Regions from separate parts of the Streptomyces sp. CY-1 genome, predicted to be linked through region 3. Evidence: riboswitches for the same ligand, from Rfam matches in the RefSeq annotation. Region 3 holds a riboswitch; each other region holds the start of a gene.
What was found. Region 3 has a riboswitch for S-adenosylmethionine ahead of ACK1X7_RS14655 (aminotransferase class V-fold PLP-dependent enzyme). Riboswitches for the same ligand answer to the same signal wherever they lie in the genome.
Positions count from the first base shown of each region.

Region 1: another riboswitch for S-adenosylmethionine. It lies ahead of thrC (threonine synthase); the one in region 3 lies ahead of ACK1X7_RS14655 (aminotransferase class V-fold PLP-dependent enzyme).
Region 2: another riboswitch for S-adenosylmethionine. It lies ahead of ACK1X7_RS42895 (glutathione S-transferase C-terminal domain-containing protein); the one in region 3 lies ahead of ACK1X7_RS14655 (aminotransferase class V-fold PLP-dependent enzyme).

Region 1 is NZ_CP178393.1:6,615,640-6,617,893, reverse strand. Features, by position in the region: gene ACK1X7_RS28500 (MoaD/ThiS family protein) at 1-116, opposite strand, end outside; gene thrC (threonine synthase) at 113-1,414, opposite strand; SAM riboswitch class I at 1,433-1,574, opposite strand; gene ACK1X7_RS28490 (glucosyl-3-phosphoglycerate synthase) at 1,767-2,254, shown strand, end outside.
Region 2 is NZ_CP178393.1:9,981,951-9,984,204, reverse strand. Features, by position in the region: gene ACK1X7_RS42900 (PP2C family protein-serine/threonine phosphatase) at 1-505, shown strand, start outside; SAM riboswitch class IV at 592-738, shown strand; gene ACK1X7_RS42895 (glutathione S-transferase C-terminal domain-containing protein) at 1,081-1,926, shown strand; gene ACK1X7_RS42890 (Mut7-C RNAse domain-containing protein) at 1,968-2,254, opposite strand, start outside.
Region 3 is NZ_CP178393.1:3,391,856-3,394,109, forward strand. Features, by position in the region: gene ACK1X7_RS14655 (aminotransferase class V-fold PLP-dependent enzyme) at 1-1,014, opposite strand, end outside; SAM riboswitch class IV at 1,209-1,327, opposite strand; gene trpD (anthranilate phosphoribosyltransferase) at 1,442-2,254, opposite strand, start outside.

The sequences.
Region 1 (2,254 bases), 3.2 Mb from region 3:
TGGTTCTTCTCCAGGTCCGCCAGGACCTCGGCGAGGGTCGCGCCCTCGGCGGGGACCTCGGCCTGACCGGCGGTGTAGGTGCGCAGGATGGTCGGAATTCGGACGTTGACGCTCATGCGAGACCAGCCTCTCGGAACGAGTCAAGGGTGGGGCGGATGATGGCGGAGGGACCCGTGGTGGGGGCCACCGCGTCGAGGGTCTTGAGGCCGTCGCCGGTGTTGAGCACGACGGTCGTCAGGGACGGGTCGAGCAGACCGTCCTCGATCAGCTTCTTGGTCACGCCGACGGTCACCCCGCCCGCGGTCTCCGCGAAGATCCCCTCGGTGCGGGCGAGCAGCTTGATCGCGTCGACGATCTGCTCGTCGTTCACGTCCTCCACCGCGCCGCCCGTACGGCGGGCGATGTCCAGGACGTACGGGCCGTCCGCGGGGTTGCCGATGGCCAGCGACTTGGCGATGGTCCGCGGCTTCTGCGGCCGGACGACGTCATGGCCGGCCTTGAAGGCGGCGGAGACCGGGGAGCAGCCCTCGGCCTGGGCGCCGAAGATCTTGTAGGGCTTGTCCTCGACCAGACCGATCGAGATCAGCTCCTTCAGCCCCTTGTCGATCTTGGTGAGCTGGGAGCCGGAGGCGATCGGGATGACGATCTGGTCCGGCAGCCGCCAGCCGAGCTGCTCGCAGATCTCGTAGGCCAGGGTCTTGGAGCCCTCGCCGTAGTACGGCCGCAGATTGACGTTGACGAAGCCCCAGCCCTCGCCCGCCGGGTCGCCGATCAGCTCGCTACAGAAGCGGTTGACGTCGTCGTAGGTGCCCTCGATGCCGACCAGCTCACCGCCGTAGACCGCGGCCATGACGACCTTGCCCGCCTCCAGGTCGTGCGGGATGAAGACGCAGGAGCGGAAGCCCGCGCGGGCGGCCGCGGCGCCGACCGCGCCGGCCAGGTTGCCGGTGGAGGAGCAGGAGAGGGTGGTGAAGCCGAAGGTCCGGGCGGCCTGGACGGCGATGGCGACGACCCGGTCCTTGAAGGAGTGGGTGGGGTTCCCGGAGTCGTCCTTGATGTGCAGCTCACCGGTGACGCCGAGCTCACGGGCGAGGTTGTCGGCCTTGACGAGCTGGGTGAAACCGGGGTGCAGGCTGGGCAGGTCCGCCACGTCCGCCGGGACGGGCAGCAGCGGGGCATAGCGCCAGATGCTGTTCGGACCGGCCTCGATGCGCCGCCGCAGCTCCTCCGGGTCACCGGCCGGCAGCTCGTACGCGACCTCGAGCGGCCCGAAACAGACCTCACACGCGAAGATCGGGCCGAGATCGAACCGCTCACCGCACTCCCGGCAGGACAATGCGATGGCGGGACCGAAGGCACCGGGGGCGTCGGAGGCGGAGGAAGTGGTTGAGCTTTCTACTGACTGCACAGCCATGGATGGCGAGGCCCTTTCTCCTCATCTTCCTCGCGACGCATTTCGCCACGAGACGGAATTGGCACCTTCCCGAGCCGGGAGCCTCGCTGCGGAATGCGAGATCGGCTGGAGGGTTGCCGGGGCTTCAACGGGCCGTTCCCTCTGCCCCTCTGGATGAGCGGTATGGCACCGGGCGGACCCGGGCGTTTGTCCGCACGGCATCGTCACGGGCTTCCTTGGTAAACACCGAGGTCGACCCCGACATACGACGGTCATGTGCGTTGTTCAAGACTGTAACCGACGGCCCGGATGGTTGAGCTAGCCGTCCGAAGCGCGAGATGGATCACAGCGACCACGGCAGGGAGAGACACAGGTGCTGGATGAGGTGGAGCGCTGGCTGAAGCACCGCTCCTGGTCGGCCGGCGACCGGCCGCTGGACCGCCTGCTGGACGCGAAACGGGGCTCGGCGACGACCCTGAGCGTGGTCCTGCCCGCCCTGAACGAAGAGGCCACGGTCGGCGAGATCGCCGCGACCATCCGCCGGGAGCTGATGGGCGAGTCGGCGCCGCTGGTGGACGAGCTGGTGGTGGTGGACTCCGGCTCGACGGACCGCACCGCCGAGGTCGCCGCGGCGGCGGGCGCCACCGTCGTCCCCCGCGACTCGCTGCTCCCCCGGCTGCCCGCGCTGCCCGGCAAGGGCGAGGTGCTGTGGCGCTCCCTGCTGGCCACGAGCGGCGACATCATCTGCTTCATCGACGCCGACCTGCGGGAATTCGATCCGCGCTTCGTCTCGGGGATCGTCGGTCCGCTGCTGACCGACCCCACGCTGCACCTGGTGAAGGGCATGTACGACCGCCCGCT
Region 2 (2,254 bases), 6.6 Mb from region 3:
CTGTGCGGCCGCGCTGGCCCGCGAGTACGAGCTGCTGGACCGCTCCCAGCTCCAGGACCCGCAGGAGCTGGAGGAGCAGTTCGTCACCGTGCTCCTCGCCCAGGTGTCGGACGAGTCGCTGGTCGAGCTGATCAACCGCGGCCATCCGCCGCCCCTGGTGATGCGCGAGCGCAAGGTGCGCTCCCTGGACCCGGCGCGTCCGCTGCCGCCACTCGGCCTGGAGGAGTTCCTGAGCCCTCCCCCGATCCGCGTCGAGACCTTTCCGTTCCTGCCCGGTGACCGGCTGTTGCTGCACACCGACGGCGTGGTCGAGGCCCGCAACCACTACAACGAGTTCTTTCCGCTGCACCGGACCATGGAGACGCTGGACGGTGCCACCCCGGGCGAGTACCTGGACCGGCTGCGCCACGCGCTGGTCCGGCATGCCGAGGGACGGCTGGCGGACGACGCGGCCATGGTCCTCATCGAGCGGGCCATCGGCGGCGCTCGGCGGCCGTTCCGCTGAGCGGGCATCCACCGTGCCGTCGGCCCGCGTTGGCCGTCCCGGCATGGGTTGACGCCCTCGCGGAGCGCGACGACACTGTCAGGGACGGTCACGATGGTCAGCGCCCACCGTGCGGAATCCCCGCTCGGATGGGTCATCGGCCCCGGCTCGCTGACAGGCAACCCTTCTCCCGCGACGGGGTGCCCCCGGGTGACGACCAGGTTCCGTCGGTGCGGACGGGACAAGCGCGGTCTCGCTGCCTCGCGAGCCCCCGATGATGGGATCGGTGAGATGCCCAGGACCGACAGCGACGGGGAATGCGCCCGTCGGCGTCCCCGGCGGTGGTCCCCGCTCCGGTCCCCGCTCCGCCGTCGTCACCTCCTGACCAGGCGTCTGCACATCGATCTGCTGCGCATTTGCAGCGCCTCCAGTCCAGCCGGCTGAATCGACGCGGTCACCGAGCGCGGCCCAGCGCGCCGGGGCCGGGTGCGTCCCGGCAGCCTCCCGGCGAACGCCCCGCGCGGGCTTCCCTTCCGTAGCGCCATCGGCGCCGCCCAGACCGGCGGGCCGGGGCTCCGTCCTTGCCTTGGAGAGCCATGTCCGAGACGTTTCCGGTCAGTTCAGGTCCTGCCGCTCTTCTCGACCCCGACCCCTGCTCGCCCGGCCCCCGGATCGTCCCGCCCGCGCCGCCGCACCGCTTCCGCAGCCGCATCGGCGTCGACCTCGCCGGTGGCTTCTATCCGGTGCCGCATCGCTATCGGCTCTATCTCTCCGCGAGCTGTCCGCTCTCGCTGCGCGTCTCCATCACCCTCGATCTGCTCGGGCTGCGGGACACCGTCGCCACCACCCTCGTCGGGCACCCGGACGAGACCCCCGAGGCGTTCGCCGCACTGCGCGGGGCCTACGAGGCCACCTGGCACCGCTACGGCGGGCCGGTGGACGCGCCCGCGCTGTGCGACGGCTGGACCGGACGTGTCGTCAGCAATCACACACCCGACATCCTGCGCGACCTCGCCGGCCATCTGAGCGACGGCGGCGGACCGGGACGCCCCCGGCTGCGCCCGGCGCCCCGCGCCGCGGACATCGACGCCCTCCGGGAACTCCTCGACGACGACATCACCCACGCGGCGCGGCAGGCCGGGACGGCGCACGAGGCGGAGTGCCGGGACGCCGCGCTGGAGCGGCTGCTGACCGCCCTCGGGCGCCTGGACCGCAGCCTCGCGACCGCGCCGTACGCCCTGGGCGGCGAGCTGACCGCCGCCGATGTGGACCTGTGGGTGGCCCTCGTCCAGCTCGACACCGAGCACCGGCTCCGGCTGGACGCCGACGCGGCCCAGCGGGTCTCCCGCCATGGGCGGCTGCGCGCCTATGTGCGGCGGCTGCACGCCCATCCGGCCTTCCACACCACGATTCCGGAGGCCCTCCAGGACGACCTGTCCTGAGTCCGCGCCCCAGGACCAGGCACTCTGCCGGGCGGCTCGGCTCAGGACAGGGCGGCCCGGGCGTCGCCGAACTCGTCCATCGCCCCGGCCACGATGGCCTCCAGCCGGGCGTGGTGGGCGCCGCGCCAGTAGACCCGCTCGCAGACCGTGCAGCGGGCGAAGACCTCGTAGGTGCGCCGGGTGCCGTGCTGGAGCCGCTCCCGGACCGACTCCTTGTCGGCGTCCTCCAGCGGGCCGTTGCAGGCGGTGCAGCGGGTCCAGGGCGCCAGACCCGGGGTGAACCGGCCGAGGACGTCCCGCAGTTGCTCGTCGGGCCGGTCGCTGTAGA
Region 3 (2,254 bases):
CCGCACCTTCTCGATCAGCTCCCGCTCACGGGCGACCAGGCCCTCGAAACCGGCCTCGGTCAGCGCCCTGCACGCCGACGCGATCGCGTAGACGCCGATGACGTTCGGCGAGCCCGCCTCGTGCCGGGCGGCGGTGGTGTGCCACTCCACGTCGACACCGCCGTCGTCCCTGCGCGTCACCTTACGGCTGGCGCCACCGCCCGCCAGATACGGCCGGGCCTCGCGCAGCCAGTCCGCCCGCCCGGCCAGCACACCGGCGCCGAAGGGCGCGTACAGCTTGTGCCCGGAGAAGGCCACCCAGTCGACGTCCGCCTCCGCGATGTCCACCGGGTGGTGCGGGGCAAGCTGCGCGGCGTCCAGGACGATACGGGCGCCGTGGGCGTGCGCGGCGGCGGCCAGCTCGCGCACCGGCCACAGCTCACCGGTCACATTGGACGCGCCGGTCACGCAGACCAGCGCCGGGCCCTCGGCGCGCCCCGCGAGCGCCTTCTCCAGCGTCTCCACCGCCTGCCGCGGGGAGCGCGGGGCGCTGAGGTAGCGGACGGTGACGTCCTCCCGCTGCTCCCACGGCAGCAGCGAGGCGTGGTGCTCGGTCTCGAAGACGAAGACCTCGGTGCCGCGCGGCGCCACGGCGGCCAGGAGGTTGAGCGAATCGGTGGTGGAGCGGGTGAAGACGACCTGGTCGTCCGCGCGGCAGCCGAGGAAGGCGGCGACGTCCTTACGGCTGTTCTCGAAGAGGTCGGTGGAGAGCTGCGAGAGGTAGCCCGCCCCGCGGTGCACGCTGCCGTAGTACGGCGCGTAGGCGGCGATGTCGTCCCAGACCCGCCGCAGCGCGGGGGCGCTGGCGGCGTAGTCGAGCGCCGCGTAGGTCACCTCGCCCCCGGTGACCAGGGGCACCAGGACATCGCCGCCCAGCACGGGCAGCGGCGCACAGGCGGCGACGGAGGAATCGGCGGAGGCGGCGGAATCGGCAGCGGAGGCAGCGGAGGTGGTGGCAGCAGGGCGCGCGGACATGGCGAAGTCTCCCGGGAGGGTCGAAGGCGTGACGCGCACAAAGACGGCGGTAAGGCGGCCATCAGGGCGCGGAAAGTCGCTCGACGCACGGCGGCACCGCGCGGAGCACTGGCGGGGAAACGGGCCGCTCGGCCCTAGCGCATTCGCTGCATCACGGAAGAACTCCCTCGACCACCAGGACCCCTAGTGCGAGGGGTCCGCGCTTGCCGCCGGCCTCGCTGCCTGGCGGCCTGGTCATCACCCGGGGCACCCCGCCACGGACGGAGGGTTGCCGGACAGCGGGCCGGGGCCGTAGTCGCTGTCACTCGTGACCTGGTCAGGAGTATGCCATGCCGGACGCCGACGCCCATGTCCTGTCCGCATCCCGGACAGGACACGGACGGAACATGGGCGCCGTAAGGGCAACGCCCAACCGTAAGCGCGACGCCTAGGCGTGGGTGGCCCGTACCCACCGCTCCAGGACGTCGCGCGCCGCGCCCGAGTCGATGGACTCGGCGGCCCGCGCGACACCCGCCGCGATCCGGTCCGCCAGGGGCTTGTCCCCCGGCTCCGGCTCGAGCGCCACCAGCGCCGCCGCCGAGTTCAGCAGCACCGCGTCCCGGACCGGGCCCCGCTCGCCCGCCAGCAGCCGGCGGGCCACATCGGCGTTGTACGAGGCGTCCGCGCCGCGCAGGGCCTCCACAGGGGCCCGCTCGATGCCCACGTCCCGCGGGTCGAGGGTCTCCTGGCGCACGGCGCCGCCCCGGACCTCCCACACCTGGGAGGTCGTGGTCACGGTGAGCTCGTCCAGCCCGTCGTCGCCGCGTACGACCAGCGCGGAGGAGCCCCGCTCGGCCAGCACCCCGGCGATGATGGGCGCCATCCGGGCATCCGCGACCCCGGTCGCCTGGCACTTCACCCGCGCCGGGTTGGTCAGCGGGCCGAGCAGGTTGAACGGGGTGGCCACGCCCAGCTCGCGGCGGGCCGAGGCGACATGCCGCAGCGACGGGTGGAACTTCACCGCGAAGCAGAAGGTGATCCCCGCCTCCTCCGCGACCTCGACCACCCGCTCCGGGGTGATGTCCAGGTTGACGCCGAGCTTCTCCAGTACGTCGGAGGCGCCGCTGGCGGAGGACGAGGCGCGGTTGCCGTGCTTGACGACCCGCGCGCCGGTACCGGCGACGACCAGCGCGGACATGGTGGAGATATTGACGGTCCTGGCGCGGTCGCCGCCGGTGCCGACGATGTCCACGGTCGCCCC